3 regions of the Anaerostipes sp. 494a genome follow, and region 1 is predicted to be linked to each of the others. Evidence: predicted binding sites of a transcription regulator. Region 1 holds the regulator's gene; each other region holds the start of a gene.

The links. The regulator Rex, encoded in region 1, represses fermentation and respiration genes when NADH is low (regulators of the CRP and FNR family bind a similar motif). The targets are predictions, from matches to a motif close to ATTGTTAANTANTTAACAAT.
Region 2: BHF70_RS12080 (4Fe-4S dicluster domain-containing protein) is a predicted target of Rex. The motif match lies at 2,222-2,241, and genes of this name have one in related genera.
Region 3: BHF70_RS08325 (4Fe-4S dicluster domain-containing protein) is a predicted target of Rex. The motif match lies at 3,095-3,114, and genes of this name have one in related genera.

The regions. Positions count from the first base shown of each region.
Region 1 covers NZ_MJIF01000001.1:532,398-539,277, reverse strand. The annotation lists gene BHF70_RS02835 (S8 family peptidase) at 1-485, opposite strand, end outside; gene BHF70_RS02830 (glycosyltransferase family 2 protein) at 561-1,577, opposite strand; gene BHF70_RS02825 (ABC-F family ATP-binding cassette domain-containing protein) at 1,632-3,527, opposite strand; gene BHF70_RS02820 (redox-sensing transcriptional repressor Rex) at 3,705-4,355, shown strand; gene acpS (holo-ACP synthase) at 4,361-4,723, shown strand; gene BHF70_RS02810 (bifunctional ADP-dependent NAD(P)H-hydrate dehydratase/NAD(P)H-hydrate epimerase) at 4,720-6,234, shown strand; gene alr (alanine racemase) at 6,179-6,880, shown strand, end outside.
Region 2 covers NZ_MJIF01000001.1:2,421,135-2,428,014, forward strand. The annotation lists gene BHF70_RS12070 (pyruvate carboxylase) at 1-1,377, shown strand, start outside; gene BHF70_RS12075 (ATP-dependent Clp protease proteolytic subunit) at 1,477-2,124, shown strand; gene BHF70_RS12080 (4Fe-4S dicluster domain-containing protein) at 2,261-3,748, shown strand; gene BHF70_RS12085 (C40 family peptidase) at 4,012-4,899, shown strand; gene BHF70_RS12090 (FtsK/SpoIIIE family DNA translocase) at 5,099-6,880, shown strand, end outside.
Region 3 covers NZ_MJIF01000001.1:1,647,434-1,654,313, reverse strand. The annotation lists gene BHF70_RS08340 (ferredoxin domain-containing protein) at 1-522, opposite strand, end outside; gene BHF70_RS08335 (HAD hydrolase-like protein) at 655-903, opposite strand; gene BHF70_RS08330 (MarR family winged helix-turn-helix transcriptional regulator) at 992-1,417, opposite strand; gene BHF70_RS08325 (4Fe-4S dicluster domain-containing protein) at 1,601-3,049, opposite strand; gene BHF70_RS08320 (DnaJ C-terminal domain-containing protein) at 3,176-4,144, opposite strand; gene BHF70_RS08315 (Hsp20/alpha crystallin family protein) at 4,246-4,686, opposite strand; gene BHF70_RS12370 (EamA family transporter) at 4,907-5,134, opposite strand; gene BHF70_RS08310 (DMT family transporter) at 5,150-5,782, opposite strand; gene BHF70_RS08305 (DMT family transporter) at 5,923-6,816, opposite strand; gene BHF70_RS08300 (glycerate kinase family protein) at 6,818-6,880, opposite strand, start outside.

The DNA of each region.
Region 1 (6,880 bases):
ATACAAACGATAAGACCATCATCCCATAATTGATCCACATAGCGAAGAATCTCTCTGGAAGATTCATCTTCGTTGGTTTGCGCAGTGCCTATGGAGATGTTTACGATTCGAATATCATAACTCTGATAGTTTGTATGAATCCAATCCAGACCGCGGATAAAAGCGGATGGAATACCATTTCCAAAAGAATTTAAAACTTTTAATGAGATAATGTGTGATTTCGGAGCAATCCCAAGAATATCATTGCCATAAGGACAGGAAGAAGCTGCTATTCCGGTAATATGAGTACCATGTCCATTGTCGTCATAGTATTTGGTTTTATGATTAACAAAGTCAATAAATGCAGCAATACGATGATCAGCTGGAGCAAAGTCTTTATGGGGAAAAAGACCGGTATCCAGAAAAGCAATACCGATTCCTTTTCCCATAAGACCCTGTTTATGAGCAAGATCTGCATGAATTTGTTCTGAGATGGATTGTAACATAGATTTCTCCCTACTGTTATATTATAGAATACGTACAGCAGAGAAAAAGGATACATCAGATGTGGGGTGAGAAAATTAATTAAAACCGATAAATTTTCTCGCGGCTTTGTATATACCAATGGTTGTTTTTCTTCCGCCTCTTCCTGGAAGATTTACTGCATAGCCAACAATGCTGTGGCGAATTTTACGATAAAGAGATTTATCTTTATCATATAGATATTTCCATAATTCTTTCTTCATCTGAATATGCTCCGGCTTGCCTGATTTCAAGGCAATAATAGAAGAAATACACATGATGATAGACAGATAATGCCGCATATAACGGGCAAGAGGTTTGGTGGTGATGTTGAAACCAGCCATATAATCAATCATGATTTTTGTAACTAAAAACTGCTGATCGATTCTCTTAATCATATTTATTTCGTTTACAGACTGATCATCTCGACCGATAAAATAGCGGTAGAAATTTACATCCAGATAATACATGTTTTTTACATATGGAAGTGGTTTATATACATAAATGTTGTCAACATAAAATGTATGTTCTGGAAGTTTTAGCTGGCATTCCCGAAGCAGTGCTGTACGATAAATAACAGAATGCATAAGAATATACTGTCCAATAGGAAATCGTTTTACATCATTCCAGCAGAATACTTTATTGTGAGGAATGGCATGACGATAATGGATAACAGTTTTTTTTCTGGCACCCTGTTTTTCGTAAACATAGTTTGCAAGAAGCATGTCAAGAACAGTTCCTTTTTCATAGAAACTAGATAAAGTATCCATGATTTTGTCATAGGCTGCCTGATTAACCCAGTCATCGCTGTCTACAACTTTTAAGTATATGCCGGTGGCATTGGCAATTCCGGCATTGACTGCGCCGCCGTGTCCTTTATTCTCCTGGTGGATGGCACGGCAAATAGTAGGATATTTTCTCTGATATTCATCTGCAATTGCTGCAGTATGATCAGAAGAACCATCATTAACGATTAAAATTTCAACATTTTCGCCACCTGGTAAAAGTGTGTCAATGCAGTGACGCATATATTCCTGAGAGTTATAGCAAGGTACTACAAAGGATAATAATTTCATGATAACCTCCATATAATTATTATGATTTCTCTAATTATACCCCTTTTTACAAAATTAGCAAAGGGTTTCCCATTCTTCATACAATTCTTCCAGAGAATCAGTAATAGAAGCCTGCTCATTACCGAGCTCCATTAGTTTTGCAACATCTGTAGCAATTTCTGGCAGTGCCATTTGTTCTTCAATCTCAGACTGGCGTTCTTCTAGCTGTGTGATTTGTTCTTCGACTTTTTTTAGGCGATTTTCCTTTTTCCGCTGTTTTGCCTGAAGTTCTTTCTGCTGCTGCCAGTCAAGCTTGGATTCCGTGATTTCTTCTGCCGGGTTATTATCTGCAGTAATAATGGCTTCTTTTTCTTTTTGTTTTAAATAATCCTGATAATTACCAGTATAAGATGTCAATCCGCTATCAGAAATTTCAAGAATACGGGTAGATGTTTTGTTAATAAAATAGCGATCATGAGAAACGTAAAAAATTGTTCCTGTATAAGCGTTCATGGCAGATTCCAATATTTCTTTTGAATGGATATCCAAATGGTTTGTAGGCTCGTCCAGAATCAGAAAATTGGCATGAGAAAGCATTAGTTTTGCCAGAGATACACGCCCTTTTTCTCCTCCGCTTAAAGAAGATATCGGTCGAAAAACATCTTCTCCATAAAACAGAAATGCTGCCAGAGTATTTCGTATTTTTGTATTTGTAAGGTCTGGATATGAGTCGGATATTTCATCAAAAATTGTTTTTGAATCGTCCAGGTTATCTTGAGCCTGGTCATAATATCCGATAGATACACCAGCCCCAAGCTGAATCAGACCACTGTTTTTACTGATCTTTTTACATATGATTTTCAATAATGTTGTTTTTCCAGTACCATTTGGTCCGATCAGAGCAACACGTTCACCTCTAAAAATATTACAGCTGATATGATCAAACAGAGGCTTTGAGCCGAATGATTTTTTCACATCTTTTAATGTCAGAACATCATTACCGCTGATTACTTCAGGTTCAATGATAAGACGCATATCAGAATTATATTCCATTGGTTTCTCAAGAATTTCCATCTTATTTAAGGCTTTTTCGCGACTTTCAGCACGTCGAATGGATTTTTCGCGATTAAATTGCTTTAGTTTTTTGATAACTTCCTGCTGGTGTTTAATTTCCTGCTGCTGATTTTCATATTCCTTTTGGCGGATAGCTTTGATCTGATCTCGTTTTTGAATAAATTGAGAATAATTTCCATCAAAAAGCATAGATTTTCCCAGTTCGATTTCCATAACTTTGTTGACAATCTTGTCAAGAAAATAGCGGTCATGGGATACGATAATCACCGCTCCGTTATAATGGGACAGGTAATTTTCCAGCCATCGAATGGATTCTACATCCAGATGATTGGTAGGCTCGTCCAGTAATAAAACATCAGGATTTTTCAATAGAAGTTTTCCGAGGGCTACACGTGTCATTTGCCCTCCTGATAATGTACTGATCTGTTTCTGGAAATCTTCTTCACAAAATCCAAGTCCTTTTAAAATCCCGGTAATTTCACTTTTGTATGCAAATCCATTTAACTGTTCAAAACGATGGGTGGCATTGGTATATTGTTTCATTTTCTGCTCAAGTTCTTCACCACTTAAATGTTGCATTTCGTGTTCGCATGTTCGCATTTCATGGTCCAGTTCAATTATTTCCTGCTTTACGGAAAGCAGTTCATCAAAGATTGTATGGTGAAAGCTATGATTCTGATGCTGTGCCAGATATCCTAGAGATGTATCTTTTTTCATGGATACTTCTCCGTCATCTGCACTTATTTCTCCAACGAGAATTTTTAATAATGTGGATTTTCCTGCACCGTTATATCCGATAATCGCCAGTCGGTCATTTTCATTTAAGTGGAATGAAATATTCTGTAAAACAGGTTTTTCGACAAATGTTTTACAAATATTCTGGCATGATAAAATCATAAGTCAATAACTCCTTCTATTATATAAAATATTATTTTCAATGAAGACACTAGAATTCAGAATATCATATTTTCATATAAAATGGAATAATTTTCATTTGGAAACTAATGAGAAAGATTGACAGTTATTAGACAATCTTATATAATTAAAATAGAAATAAAGTTTGGAGGAAATAAAATGGGAAATACAAATAAAAATATTTCATCAGCTGTAATAAAACGTCTTCCAAGATATTTCCGATATCTTGGTGCATTAAAGGCAAAAAATATTACCAGAATTTCTTCTAAGGAACTGAGTGAACGTATGATGGTAACAGCATCTCAGATACGCCAGGATTTAAATAATTTTGGAGGATTTGGACAACAGGGCTACGGATATAATGTGGAAAATCTGTACACCGAAATTGGAAAAATTTTAGGGCTGGATAAGAGAAATGATATGATCATTGTCGGAGCAGGAAACCTGGGACAGGCCCTTGCGAATTATCAGTCATTCAATGAAGATTATGGATACAAAGTAATGGCGTTATTTGATGTCAATCCAAAACTGATAGGTATTTCTGTTCGTGGAGTTAAAGTGCTGGATATTGATGATATGGAAGATTATATCAAACACCATAATATCAAGATTGCAGCATTGACACTTCCAAAAGACCAGGCTCCAAGTATAGCTAAAAAGATGGTTGAATGGGGTATTCGAGGATTTTGGAACTTCGCTCCAGTGGATTTGCATCTTCCGGAAAATGTTACAGTAGAAAATGTACATCTTGCTGAAAGTTTAATGACATTGACTTACAATATACATAATCGGGAAGAGAATGGAGAGTAAGAAAGATGATTGTCGGGATAGGAACAGATCTGGTAGAAATCAGCAGGATTCAGAAAATGATCTCAAGGCATAAAACTCTGAATCGAATATTTACGACAAATGAATTATCCGATGCAAATAATAATGCTACGACTTTAGCTGGTAATTTTGCTGTAAAGGAAGCCGTTTCCAAAGTATTTGGGACCGGCTTTTTCGGTGTAGAAGCAAATGAGATAGAAGTACTTAGAGATCATAAAGGTAAACCATATGTAAAATTGTATGGACAGGCAGAAAAAATGGCGGAAAATCTTAAAATTGAAAAAATTCATATTTCCATTACAAATACAGGGAAATATACACAGGCATTTGCGATAGGAGAGTGCTTATGAAATATGTTTTGACAAATAAAGAAATGCAGGATATTGATAGAAAAACTATTGATCAAATAGGAATTCCGGGCTTAGTGTTAATGGAGAGAGCTTCAGAGGCTGTGGCAAATGTGGTGAAAGAATATGCGAAAAAAGAAAGTCGTATTTTGATAATTGCAGGTACAGGAAATAATGGAGGAGATGCACTGGCTGCGGCAAGGATTCTCCTTGAACAGAAATATAGGATAGATTTTACTATTGTTGGAAATGTAGAAAAGGCTTCAAAAGATTTAAAACTGCAACTTTCAATTTTAGAAAATCTAGGATTTTATCCTGTTGATGATGTGAAATATGAAAAATATGATTTTTTGGTTGAAGGAATCTTTGGTGTGGGTCTATCAAGAGAAGTAGGAGGCATTTTCAAAGAGGTAATTCAACAGATTAATCAGTCTGGAAAGAAAGTTATTTCCATTGATATTCCTTCTGGAATCAGCGGAGACAGCGGGAAAGTTCTTGGCTGTGCAGTGAATGCTGATGTAACAGTGACATTTGGAGGATTAAAAAGAGGTCATTTGCTGTATCCGGGCAAAGATTATTGTGGTATTACAAAACTGGTATCTATTGGATTTCATGATCAGACCATACAAGAATATGCAAGTGCCTTTACATTTGCGGATGAAAGGAATATAATGCCGCCGAGGGCCAATGATTCCAATAAAGGAACTTATGGTAAAATCCTTATGATAACAGGTAATGAAACCATGTCAGGAGCAGCGGCTTTTGCAGGAGAAGCTGCTTTAAGAATGGGAGCCGGACTGGTAAAGATTCTTTCTGACGAATCAAACCGAGGAATATTACAAACAAGGCTGCCAGAGTGCCTTTTTGGAACAAGAAACCAGCTGAAAGAATCTTTGGAATGGTGTGACTGTATTTTGTTTGGACCGGGAATCGGGGTATCAGAACAGACCAGAGATATGCTACAGTATATAATGGAGCATGGGAAAAAGCCATTGATCATCGATGCAGATGGGTTGAATACTATCAGCAGGTATCAAATGGATGTACAATATGAATACGGTCTTATTTTGACACCTCATCTTATGGAAGGTGCCAGACTGTTGTCAAAGCCGCTGGAAGAAATAAAAAAAGATATCTGTCAGGCAGCAGAGGACATTGCCCGAAAGTACCATGGAACGGCTGTGTTAAAAGATGCAGCAACAGTAGTGACAGAAAAATCTCATTTGCTATATATCAATCAAAGTGGAAATCATGGAATGGCAACAGGCGGAAGCGGAGATGTTCTGGCTGGAATGATTGCCGGGCTTCTTGGTTCTGGAATGTCTTCCTATGAGGCAGCCATAAAGGGTGTGTATCTTCATGGACTTGCAGGAAATGCCGCAAGAGATGAAAAGGGTCCATATAGCATGATAGCGTCAGATATTTTAAAACACATAAAAGATGTAACAGGAGGAGAATATGAATCAGTATTACCGGGTGCATGCAGTTATCGATCTGGATGCAATCTGCAATAATATAAACGAAGTAAAAAGAGTAATAGGACCAGATGTAAAAGTTATGCCAGTTATTAAAGCTGACGGATATGGACATGGAGCAGTGCCTATTGCAAAAGCCTTAAATGAAATTGGTGTAGATGCATTTGCAGTTGCCATCATTGAAGAAGGAATTACTCTTAGAAATCATGGAATTAAACAGCCTATCGTAATTTTAGGATATACCTCTGAGTATCAATATGGTGCTTTGATTCAATATGAAATCCAGCCAACGGTATTTTGTTATGAAATGGCAGAATCCTTGTCAAAAATAGCAGTTGCACTGGGAAAAGATGCAAAAGTGCATATTAAACTTGATACTGGAATGAATCGCATTGGATTTAAGCCTACAAAAGAATCTCTGGAAACTGTTATAAAGATCTCTAAGCTTCCTAATATTAAAATTGAAGGTATTTTTACACATTTTGCCTGTGCAGATGAAGAAAATAAGGATTCTGCAAAAAAACAAAAAGCTGAATATGATAAATTTATAGGGTGGCTGGAAGAACAGAATATTGATATTCCGGTTAAACATGTTTCCAACAGCGCTTCCATTATTGATATGGATCAGTGGAGAATGGATATGGTACGTTCAGGTATTATTACCTATGGTTTATATCCGTCAGAA
Region 2 (6,880 bases), 1.9 Mb from region 1:
GCCAAAGAACTGGAAAGCCTTGGTGTTCATATCTTTACTATTAAGGATATGGCAGGTCTTGTAAAACCATATGCAGCTGAAAAACTGATTTCAACATTAAAATCTGAATTAAAGATTCCGGTAAATCTTCATACACATGATTCTACAGGAAATGGTGTCAGTACATTACTGAAAGCTGCAGAAGCCGGACTTGATATTGCTGACTGTGCTATTGGATCTATGAGTTCCATGACAAGTAACCCATGTATGAATTCACTTGTTGAAGCTTTAAAAGGAACTAAGAGAGATACAAAACTGAATCCGGATGAATTGACAGAGTTAAGTCAGTATTATGCAAGAATTCGTCCAGTCTACAAGCAGTTTGAAAGCGGCATGGATGCACCGAATACAGAAATTTATAAATACGAGATTCCTGGAGGACAGTATTCTAATCTGCTTGCACAGGTTAAGGAAATGGGTGCTGCAGAAGATTTCGAAGCTATAAAAGGTCTTTATAAAGATGCAAACCATCTTCTGGGAAATATTGTAAAGGTTACTCCATCTTCTAAAGTTGTTGGTGATTTTGCCATCTTTATGTTTAAAAATGGATTGACAAAAGATAATATTCTCACAGAAGGAAAGAATTTATCATATCCTGATTCTGTTGTAGAGTATTTTGAAGGAATGATCGGACAGCCGGAAGGTGGATTCCCGAAAGAACTTCAGGAAATTGTTTTAAAAGGAAAGAAACCTATTTCCGTACGTCCGGGAAGTCTGCTTCCAGATGAAGACTTTGATTATATTAAAAACGGATTAAAAGAAAACTTCTATATGGATAGCATGGAAGACCCTGAGGTTCTTCATCAGAAGGCATTAAGTTATGCTCTGTATCCGAAGGTTTATGAAGATTACTGCCGACATTTCGAAGCTTATAATGATGTTACAGGGCTGGAAAGTCATGTGTACTTCTATGGACTTCGTAAGGGAGAAGAAACAGTCCTGAAACTTGACGAAGGTAAATTTCTAATTATCAAATTTATTGATATGTCTGAACCAGATGAAGATGGCTACCGTTGCCTTGACTTTGAAGTAAATGGATCTATTCGAGAGATTAAAGTTTTGGATAAAAATCTTGAAGTTAAAGCAGACAGAAGAGTAAAAGCTGATAAATCTAATCCGGGACATCTTGGATCTACAATCCCTGGAACTGTTGGAAAAATCCTTGTTAAAGAAGGAGATGAAGTAACAGTAAATATGCCATTGATGACAGTGGAAGCCATGAAGATGGAAACAACGGTTGTATCTAAAGTAGATGGTACTGTTGATAAGATTTATGTCAAAGAAGGAGAACAGGTAAATCAGGAAGATCTGTTGATTTCTTTTGAAATTGCTGAATAGAAAAGAAAAATAACGAAAAAATAAGAAGAAGGAAGTAGATGAAACTTCCTTCTTTTTGTTTTTTCTATCAGAAAAATTTTTTGAAAGTGAGGTATGGCAATGGATGAAGAACGAAGAAATGAGATAAAAGATTCTGGTTCAACAGATATAAATGGAATTCATATTATGACCATTATTGGAGAAATCGAAGGACATCAGGCAGCTTCTCAAGGTGCAAAAACAACAAAATATGAGCATATGATTCCCATGCTTGCAAAAGTAGAAAATGACGATAAGATTAAGGGAGTTTTGATTTTGATCAATACCATAGGAGGAGATGTGGAATGCGGTCTGGCACTGGCAGAACTTATTGCTTCCTTAAGCAAGCCTACAGTTTCACTGGTATTGGGTGGAAGTCATTCTATTGGTGTTCCACTGGCTGTTTCAGCTGATTACTCTTTCATAGTAAAAAGTGCTACAATGATGATACATCCGGTAAGAACAGGTGGAACTTTTATTGGAGTAATTCAAAGCTATCGTAATATTGAGAAAATCCAGGACAGAATTACCAGATTTATCAGTGATCATTCTGGTATGAATCAGAAGCAGGTTGAGGAACTGATGCTTGCTGTTGGGGAACAGGTAAAGGATGCAGGAACGATTCTTGAAGGAGAGGAAGCAGTAAGATATGGACTGATTAATCAGATTGGAGGAATGAAAGAGGCATTTAAAAAGTTAAGTGAGCTTTGTAAAAATAAATATTGTTGAAAATGAAAGAAATGTATGAAATATTGTGCAATTTTTTGGAGATAAAATACAAAAAAGTACTTTAATTTTTCTCTCTCATCGTGTAAAATAAAAGAGGATTGTTTTTTATTTAACAAACATTTTGAAGGAGGATAAGATGAGAGGAATTGAAACCCCTGTTCGCGACATTCGTAAACGAGTATTTAAGGAAATTGCAAAATTTGCTTATGAAAAAAAAGATTTAAGCTTAATTGAAGATTTACCATATGAAATTGTCCCTGGAGAGGTTGCCACATATCGTGATAGTATTTATCGTGAAAGAGCAATCGTTGGTGAAAGAATTCGTCTTGCCATGGGGATGTCTTTAAGACCTGCAGATAAACCGGCAAGAATTACAAAAGGAATTGATGAAAGTAATATTTCAGAAAAATATTATGAACCACCTCTTTTACAGGTAATTCCATCTGCATGTAATGCATGTAAAGATAAGGCATTTATTGTCGGTGGTGAGTGTCAGGGATGTATGGCACATCCATGTATGGAAGTCTGTCCTAAAAATGCAATCAGCTTTGTAGATGGATATTCTTATATTGATCAGGATAAATGTATCAAATGTGGACAGTGTAGAAAAGTCTGTCCTTATGGTGCAATTCATGAAAGAAAAAGACCTTGTGAAGTTGCCTGTGGTGTTGGTGCCATTGAAACTGATTATGCAGGACGTGCGGTAATCAATCCTGATAAATGTGTATCCTGTGGTATGTGCATGGTTAACTGTCCATTTGGAGCTATTGCAGATAAATCCCAGATTTATCAGCTGATTAAAGCGATGAATGAAGGAAGTGAAGTTATTGCTATTCTTGCACCTGCTTTTGTTGGTCAGTTTGGACCGAAAGCTTCTCCAAATAAGATTAAAGCCGCATTGCTGGATATCGGATTTGCGGATGTATGGGAAGTTGCAGTTGGTGCGGATGCAGGAGCTCTTGAAGAAGCAGAACATTATGCACATAGTGTTGCAACTGGAGAGGTTCCGTTTTTACTGACATCCTGTTGTCCATCATGGTCTATGCTCGGAAAGAAATATTTCCCAGAAGTAATTGAGCAGATTTCCAATGCCTTGACACCAATGGTTGCTACAGCGAGAGCAGCAAGACAGACAAATCAGAATGCAAAAATCGTATTTGTAGGTCCATGTGTAGCAAAGAAACTGGAAGCATCCAGAAAAACTGTTCGCAGTGAAGTGGATTTTGTTATTACATTTGAAGAGTTAGCAGCTATGTTTGAAGCAAAAGAAATCGATTTCAATACTTACGATAAAGAAGTAGAAATGAATGATGCTTTTGGTGCAGGTAGAGGATATGCAGTTGCCAGTGGTGTATCCACAGCAATCGAAGCTTGTATCAACGAATATTATCCAGGTACAGAAGTGAAGATCGATCATGTTGAAGGACTTGCTGAATGTAAGAAGATGCTTCTTCAGGCAAAAGCCGGAAAGAAAAACGGATATCTGATCGAAGGTATGGGATGTCCTGGAGGATGTGTTGCCGGAGCAGGAACCAATATACCAGTTATTAAAGCTGGAGTACAGGTTAAGAAATTTGTCAATGAAGCAGAATCCTTTGTTCCACCAGAAACAGCAAAATACTAAATTGATTAAACTTTAATTAGAGATTACTTGAAACTCCTGGAATTCCAGGAGTTTCTTTTTGTATGGAAGAGATTTTTAAAATAATTATTCGGAGATCTTTCTTCTATGATTGAATATTGCAGATATGGATCATCATGGATTAAATATTACGGAAGTATTACAAAAACATTTGAAAAACAAAATCAATATGGTATAATATATATAGGTAAAAGATTATTTTACTGAATATTTGCAGGAAGGAGGAAAGCCGCGAAAAAAATATTATGAATAAGAAATCTTTAAGAATTGTTTTACTGAGTATAATCTGTGGACTTATGCTGGCAATATGTTTTGAAATTAAACATGTTGATGCTGCAACAACTTACAGCAGATATGTAACAGCTAGTTCATTGAACATTCGAAAGAAAGCATCAAACGGTGGAGCAGTTGTAGGTTCTTATAAAAAGGGAACAAAAATAACCTGTTATGGAACCAGTGGCAGTTGGACAAAGGTAAAATATAGTGGATCTTATCGATATGTATCTACACGTTATCTGTCCAGCAGTGCACCGAAAGTTACGACAAGTATAACCTCAACGTACATAAGATACGTAACGGCCAGTTCGTTGAATATTCGAAAGAAAGCATCAAACAGTGGAGCGATTGTAGGTTCTTACAAAAGAGGAAGCAAAATAACCTGTTATGGAACCAGTGGCAGTTGGACAAAGATAAAATATAGTGGATCTTATAGATACATATCTACAAGTTATCTTTCCAGTAAAGTGCCAAGTACTGTGAGTTCCACAGCTTCGATTACCGGAAGTTCTGTAGCAAGATATGCGTTGCAGTTTGTTGGAAACCCATATGTATGGGGAGGTTCCAGCTTGACGAAAGGAGCGGACTGTTCTGGATTTACCATGGCAGTGTATGCACATTATGGATATAGTCTTCCACATAGTTCTATCAGTCAGAGATCTTGTGGGACACCCGTTAGCTGGGCAAATAAGCAGGCAGGAGATTTGATCTGTTATAATGCAATCAACGGAGTTGGACATGTGGGAATTTACATAGGAAATAATCAGGTGGTTCATGCGGGAAGTAAATCTACAGGTATTCATGTATCCGCAGCTGATTATCGGTCAGTAAACTGTGTAAGACGAATTATAAAATAATTTGTATAATAGTGAAGGATAAAAAAGAAAGTATGTAAGTTGAAGATGAAAAATCGGAAATTAACATACTTTCTTTCTTTTTGAAAATGGTTTTCTGGTGTAATGACTTGCGTATTTTGATAAATAATTGTAAAATGGATTAACATAAAGCATAATATATGCTCTGTGAGGATTGAAAATAAGAGAGGTAAAAGTTTCTATGGCAGCAAAAAGAAGAAAGAAAAAGACATCTGGAAGAAGTCGGAAGAAGCAGAAAGATTTCGAGCCCTTTTATAAAGAAATTGCTGTTTTGATTGTTTTTGCTCTTTTTCTTTTTTTATTTTTGAGTAATTTTGGTATTTGCGGATATATAGGAGACAGTATCAGTACATTTTTATTTGGCTTTTTTGGAACAGTACATTATATTGTTCCGGTAGCAGGGTTGTTTTTGTCATTGCTCCTGATTTCAAATGATTATAGCAGCCTTGCAATAAAAAAGACTTTTTTTTCTATTTTATTAATATGTATGATAGCTACAGCACTACAGATGATTCTAGATGTCCGGGTGCAAAATGTTAGTGCAGCATTTTTTTATAGCAGCAGACATCATACCGGTGGAGGAGCTGTAGGAGGTTTCATCTGTTCAATACTATATAAAGAGATTGGAATTGCCGGAGCAGTTGTTGTCATCCTGTTTGTTTCTGCTATTTCATTAATTCTTATAACAGAGAAATCTTTGTTATCTTTTATAAAAAAAATCAGTGGAAAGACTTTTGCCAAAAATAAAAAAAGGAAAGAAAATAGAAATCAAAGGAAGAAGGATAGGTCGGAGGAAAAACAGAAATCCGATATGCCACAAAAAATCTTACACAAAAAGTTACCGGATTTCCGGATTGGAAAACCAAAGCCGGAAGATGCAAGTCCAGTACCTGAGATACCTAAGGAAAATGAAGTCCCAGATTTTGATTTCGATTTAATAGGGGATCAAGCAGAAGATGATTTATTATCTGAAGAGATTTCTGCAGTAGAAGAACCCAAAATCAGATCCTCAAAAAAATCTTTTGTAAACATGAAAAAGGAAGAACCGAAAGAAGTTGAGGTTCTTTCCCGTCCAGAGGTTCAGGGAAACTATGTGTTTCCACCGGTTTCATTACTGAATAAAGGGAAGATTTCTAAAGGAAATAACCAGATGGAATTAAAACAGACAGCCATGAAGCTGCAGCAGACATTGGCAGATTTTGGTGTTGATGTAACCATTACAGATATTAGCTGTGGTCCATCTGTAACCCGTTTTGAATTACATCCGGAACAGGGGGTTAAAGTAAGCAGAATCGTAAGTCTTGCAGATGATATAAAATTAAATCTTGCAGCTCCTGATATTCGTATTGAAGCTCCGATTCCCGGGAAAGCGGCTATTGGAATCGAGGTTCCTAATAAAACCAATCAGACTGTTATGTTTAGGGAGCTGATTGAAAATAATGAGTTTAAAAGAGCACGTTCTAATATTTCCTTTGCAGTAGGAAAAAATCTGGCCGGACAGGTCATTGTTTCAGATATTGCAAAGATGCCGCATTTACTAATCGCAGGAGCAACAGGTTCTGGAAAGTCAGTATGTATTAATACTTTGATTATGAGTATACTGTACAAATCCAGTCCAGATGATGTAAAATTAATTATGATTGATCCTAAGGTTGTAGAGTTAAGTGCTTATCAGGGAATTCCTCACTTACTTATTCCGGTGGTTACAGATCCAAAACAGGCTTCCAGTGCATTGAACTGGGCTGTTATGGAGATGGGAGACCGATACAAAAAATTTGCAGAAGTGAATGTAAGGAATCTCAAAGGATATAATGACAAAGTAGAAGAGATGGCAAAGCAGGGTATGGAAGGAGAAGATTTCAAGAAACTTCCGCAGATTGTTATTATCGTAGATGAACTTGCAGATTTGATGATGGTAGCACCTGGAGAAGTAGAAGATGCAATTGTTCGTCTGTCTCAGCTT
Region 3 (6,880 bases), 1.1 Mb from region 1:
AACATTTTTTCCAGACACACTGATCGGGATTCCCTGCCATATTACATCATCTGATGTGTCAAACATTTCCATTGCTGCCTTTCCTGCTGAAAACATAATTCGATTGTCTACTCTTGCATCCGCCGCCACTGCCACCGCAGACGAAAGTGCAATTCCCAGATCTACAAACTGGAATGCACATCTTCCATTTTTAGCTCTACACTCACCGCAATCTTTAAATCCACAGAATCCGCATTTCTGTACTCCTCGATATGTACGTTTTACTCCGATTAATATAATGGCATCTGCCGCTTTTACATTGCGTGCATCTCTTATATACCAGTCCTCTGCCTTTTCTCCAAAATCCCGTTGCCCGATTTTTTCCATTTCGTCCGCTAACCGGTCTTTATCTTCTCCAGTAAGAACCATCGTCTGAATATCATCAATTCCTTTGGTTTTTGGAGCTGTTCTCGCCGCTGCACACATTCTGGCTGCTGTTTGCAAAACCGCCTGTTCTTCCATTTGTTTTTCTTTATAAATCATAACACTTTTCCTCCTTTTAATCTTCCATTAATTGCTCTATTGTCAATGTATCAAAATCCGATACAACAAGATCTGCCAGAGTTAAATCCTGTTTTAAAGCTTCTGGCTTTTCCTTAAGCATTGATGCTGCCTTTAAAAAAATTTCTGAATCTGGCTTTTCTTTTCTGCTGTCTCAACATAATAGGAGACATCTTCTGGTAAATGAAATTCTTCTTTCATCTTTTCCCACATAAATTCATAAGTCGTTCCAAGAAATTGATCATGATAATGCCAATCAACTTCGATTCCCAAGCTCTGCAATAATTTATGCTTTGCCAAAATATTTATATATTCAGAATCAGAGATTACTCCATCCATGTCAAAAATAACTGCTTTTTTCATCGCTTCCTCCTTTTTCGTGTATATACACATATTTCTTTAAGAAAAAAATCCCGCTTTGCGGGATTTTCCGCTGATAGATTATATATAATTATTGCTCCAAAAGTCGAAGTAATATTTCTTCTAATTTCGCTGCATCCTCTTTCCCTATACGACGTTCTATTTCCCTTTGTGATTCACTCCACAACTCTTTTGCTTTCCGAATAACAGTTTTTCCCTGATTGGTAAGACGCAATCTTCGATCCCGCTCTCCCGGTTCTGATACGTCCACCACCAAGCCTTTTGCTGTCAAAGGTTTTAATGTACGCACTAAAGTTGTCCTTTCCAGTCCTACATATTTCGCTAAATCACTAACATTACAGTTTTCCATATGCCCAAGACTGCTCAATAATGAATACTGGGTCACAGAAATCCCAACCGATTTCAGTGCATCATCATATAAGTTTGAGATGACCTTTGCTGCCTGTCTTAAATTAATACAATAACAACTGCTTTTTTTTCTTTTAACTTGTGTCATATATACCTCTTATTACTTTTCGTGTATATACACTATAAGTGTTTTTCTTTATTTTGTCAATAATTGTTTTCTTTTGCACATCCGCGCGGAACATTTTTTATTACATAGGAAATTCAAAGGAATTTCCTATGTAATAAAAATATCCTGCAGAAATTTATCTGCAGGATATTCGTCTATAAAATTTTATTCACGATGCATAGAGAATGAATCCATATCATAATTCTTCAGATTTTCATGAATTTCTCTTTTATCTGCCTGACTCAATAATGCATTTCTGCTCTTTTTGCTGACATTTGGCTTGTTAAATGAACTTGGTCCATTGACACATCCACCTTCGCATACCATACCTTCAATAAAGTCTTCCGGTAATCTTCCAGCTTTCAGGAACAACAATGCCTTCTTACATTCTGCTGCTCCGTTTGCCTTACAAACCTTTGCATCAATCTCCTCTTCAGATTCTTTCAGACTCTGAATTACAGCTTCTGTAACTCCTCCAGAAGTCGCAAACTTTTTACCATAAACAGAAGATTCCTGATAATCATTTTCTGCCGGTTTTAAAACAACTTCTTTTGCCTTCATAATGGCACGAATTTCACTGTAGGTTAATACATAATCTGCATTTCCTTCAATCTTCTGATCTACAACTTCAGATTTCTTTCCAAGACATGGCCCAATAAATACAGTTACTGCATCAGGATCCTTTGCTTTGATCAGTCTTGATACTGCACACATCGGAGAAACTGTTGTGGAAATCTGATCTTTTAATTCTGGAAAATGCTTATGAATCATATTAACAAAAGCAGGACAGCAGGAGGTTGTCATCTTCTTACCTTCTTTATATGCTTCCGCCCATTCTTCAGATTCATAGGCTGCTGTCATATCACCGCCAAGCCCTACTTCGAAGAATCCATCAAATCCTACTTCTTTCATTGCATTCTTCCAGCTGCTCATTGTAATTTTTTCGCCAAACTGTCCTTCTGTAGCAGGTGCAACCATTGCATAAACCTTTTTGTCTGACTTCAGTGCTTCAACTACATCTACAATGAATGTTTTAGAACCAATAGCACCAAACGGACAGCTATGAATACATTGTCCGCAACGGATACATTTCTCTTCATTAATTATGGAAATACCATGTTCATCATATGTAATGGCATCTACCGGACAGCTGAATTTACAAGGTCTTTGCAGATATGCAATAGCATTATACGGACATGCTTTAGCGCACTGTCCACATTCTTTACATTTTGATGGATCAATATGTGAACGTTTTCTTCCGCTCTCAATAGCACTAAACTTACATGCGTTGATACATGCTTTTCCGATACAATTCTGACAGTTTTCCGTAACAACATAACTGGAAATCGGACAGTCTGCACATGCAGATGAAATAACCTGAATGACATTTCCATCATCTTTCACTCCTGGAGCTTTTCCTTCTGCTAAACGAACTCTCTGACGAATAATCTCTCGTTCTTTGTAAATACAACACCTAAATTGTGGTGTTGGACCAGGAATTAATTCCATGGCAATATTATCTCTGTTCTCTTCCAGTGTACCTTCAAAAGCAAGTTTGGCAACTTCATAAAGTACAGCATGTTTAATTTTTAACAAATTTGCGTCTGCGAGCATTATCTTTTCCCTCATTTCCTTATTTTTTCTACCAGTCCGCCATTGTTTGTCATTTTTTTAACATATTTATTATAACACAAATTTGCTTATTTTCGTAGTATTTATCCTTAGATTTTTTAACTCTTTTTATACTGCATGCTTTCTGTTTTTTCGTTTTACAATATGGTCATATTCTATAAGTTTCTGTTTCTCTTCCGGGCTTAAATTTGTAGGAACCTGAATCTGTACTGTTACATACTGATCCCCGCGAACAGAGGAATTCTTCATAGATACAATACCTTTTCCACGAAGTCTGATTTTCGTTCCAGACTGGGTTCCTTCCCTGATTTTACAAACAACATTTCCATAGAGTGTTTCTACCACAGCCTCTCCTCCAAATACTGCTGTGGTGAAAGGAATGCTGACTGTTGTATATACATCCATTCCCTTTCTCTCATATCCTGGTTTGGTTCCCACGGTTACTTTCAGCAACAGATCCCCAGGCTCGCCACCGCCAAGGCCCGAATTGCCTTTTCCACGAAGCCGGATACTCTTTCCTGTATCTATACCAGCTGGAATCCGAACCTGAAGAGACTGAACACCTCCATTAGAAGACTGGAGATGTATGGTCTTTGTACAACCTGAAACCGCTTCATCAAAGCTGATGGATATTTCTGCTTCTGCATCAGAGCCTTTTTGCTGAAAATGTTGTCCGCCAAACCCATCATGAAATCCGTATCCTCTATATCCTTGTGAAGCTTTTTTCTTATTCCCGAACATTCCTCCAAAAATATCCCCGAAAATATCATCCATGTCTCCACTTTCAAAATGATATTCTCTATAATTTCCCTGATTTCCATTAAAAGGATTCTCTCCTTCGCCTGTTCCATCAAAAGCTGCATATCCATACTGATCGTATAACTTTTTCTTCTTCGGATCACTTAAAACCTCATAAGCTTCTGTTACTTCCTTAAACTTCTGTTCTGCCTGAGAATTGCCGGGATTCATATCCGGATGGTACTTTTTCGCAAGTTTTCGATAAGCCCTTTTGATCTGTGCATCATCCGCATTTTTACTGATTCCCAGAATATCATAACAATCTCTCTTTGCTGCCAATGTTACCACCCCCTATATACCTTGACAGTTTGGTTTCCTGTAATAAAAGATAAAAGTATCCCCGGGAATCATCCCGGGGAAATACCATTTTTAATTTGTTATTATCCTTCAATAGTTACATATCGTTTTTCTTCCGCCTTCTTTGTTTCTTCTTTCTTTGGAATATCCAGCATCAGAATACCATTTTCAAATTTGGCATGAATATCATTTTCCGTAACTTCTTCACCTACATAAAAGCTTCTGCTCATATTACCACTGTAACGTTCACGTCTGATATATTTGCCGTCTTTGTCTTTCTCATCATTGTTTACATTTTTTGCTGCATAAATTGTCAGATATCCATCTTTCAATTCTGCTTTTACTTCATCTTTTTTGAATCCTGGCAGATCAATAGATACTTCATAACCATGGTCTTTTTCTTTAACATCTGTTTTCATAACAGCTGCAGTCTTTTTACCATAAAGTTTCTCGTCAAAATCAGGAAATGAAAAATCCATCCAGTCATTAAATAAGTTTCCTCCAAAAATACTAGGCATCATCATAAGTCATCTCTCCTTTTTCTAACAATCTATGTTTAACACTATGAGTTTGTTCTCATGTGCCTGGTTTCCTGAACTATGAATTCGGTTCCTTTTATTACCTCTTCCTTTGTTCTATATGTAATATAACACCTATTGTTAGCACTGTCAACAGGTGAGTGCTAATTTTTTTGAAAAATTTTTTAACCTACGCCGTACATTTGAAATATCTCAGAGCGTTGATTCATCCCTTTTTTCTGTCATACACATATTGAAGTAAAATTCCTCCAATAATAAAAATCAATGCCACAACTGTCCGAATATGTATTTTTTCCTTAAGAAAAACAGCAGAAATAATCAATGATAGAAATGGCGTGAAATATGCAAGATTAGCAATCGCTGCCGTATTTTCAGTTCCATTTAGCGCCAGTGCCCAAAGAAGATATCCCACAGCATTTATTACCACTCCAATCCATAGAATTCCGATTCACTGTATTCCCTGAATTGGAATCCACTTTTCCACTGGTGCACCAAATACCAGTGCACAGACCGCTGTGATCAGCCAGATTATCATCATGGCAATATTCTGATTACAGTCTGCTTTCTTATTTAAAACAGAAAACAATCCATAACATGCTGCTGCCACAATACAGCTGATCATCCCCAAAGATACATTTCCAGAAGAATGACTCCCACTATCCAGAGAAAGTATAACTATCCCCAAAAAAGAGCTAATCATAGCTATGATTTTCATTATTGTCAATTTTTCTTTTAAAATGATACATGAAAATATCACCAGCATAATAGGCCATAAATAGTTTAATATGCATGCTTCCTGAGAACTTAGCTGTGATAATCCATAATAATATAGTGCATTATAAAGGAATAATCCAATAAATCCCAATCCACTCATAGTTGCATATTCTTTTACTGAATAATTTTTCATCTGGTTGATTGTTCCACTTTTAATATTTACCATCAATAAAAATAAAAATGCAAAAAAACTGCTAATACACAGTGCTTCTAAATTTGGTATATCCAGTAACAGTTTCTTAGCCAATGCCGCCAAAGTTGACCAAATGCAAACTGTAATAATTGCATATGTATATTTTTTCCTCATTTGTCTTCCTCTCCAGATTCTTTTTGATTTTTTAATTCTAAAATAGAACAAAGCAGGCAAAGAAGTTATTTCAGGCTTCTTTGTCTGCTTTTTAATTAATATACTTTGAAAATTATATGATGTCAATAAATCAATTTACCCTATGTTCTTTTTAATGGCTGGTTCATTAATACAACAGAACCCATAACCAGTAAAATCCCTAAGAAATTCATTCCTCTGATCTGTTCCTGATATACCAGCATACCAAGTACTGCCGCCACAACTGTTTCCACTGATGCAATCACCGGAACTTTACTACTTTCTCTAATTTTCTGTACCCCCATATAATATAACAGATAACCGATTGCTGTAGGAATCAGTGCATAAAGAAATCCTATGATCCATACTTCTTTTTCAATATAAAATGACATATTCCATGGCTTCATAAAAACCGCCAGAAATACTGCTGCAAAAAAATAACTATATGTACTGACAACAAATGCATTTATTTTTGAACCGGCAATTCTTCCAATAATTGCTGTCAGAGAATAACAAAAACCAGCTGCAACACCAAATAGGATCCCTATCAGTGAAATAGTACCCGATGAAATATGTCCACCTGTTGCCGCAAGACTGCATCCGATTACATTAATCACTAATGCTGTCCCTTTAATCCATGTGATTTTTTCCGAAAATAAAACATAAGATACCAATGCAGTAAACACCGGTGCTACATTTAGTAATACTGCACTTATTGTTACTCCTGTCATAACAACTGCATAACTGTAAAAAATATTATAAACTCCCTGACAGAGCAATCCAAGCAGAGCACATGATAACAAATCTCTTTTGGGGATAATCAAAGACTTCCATCCAAATTTAAAAACAGTAATCACTAACAAAATCAAAAATGCAAAAAATATTCTTAAAAAACTGGTCAAAGCTGATGATGCTCCATTATGACTCATATCCGTTACAAATAAGCCAATGGTTCCCCATAATATACCTGCCAGAAAGACTTGCAGATATCCTTTCTTTTGTGTTGCGTCTTTCACGTTAATCTAAATCCTTTCTCATCTGCTTTGATAAGTGGATCAGTCGAAAAACCTGCTCACTGGT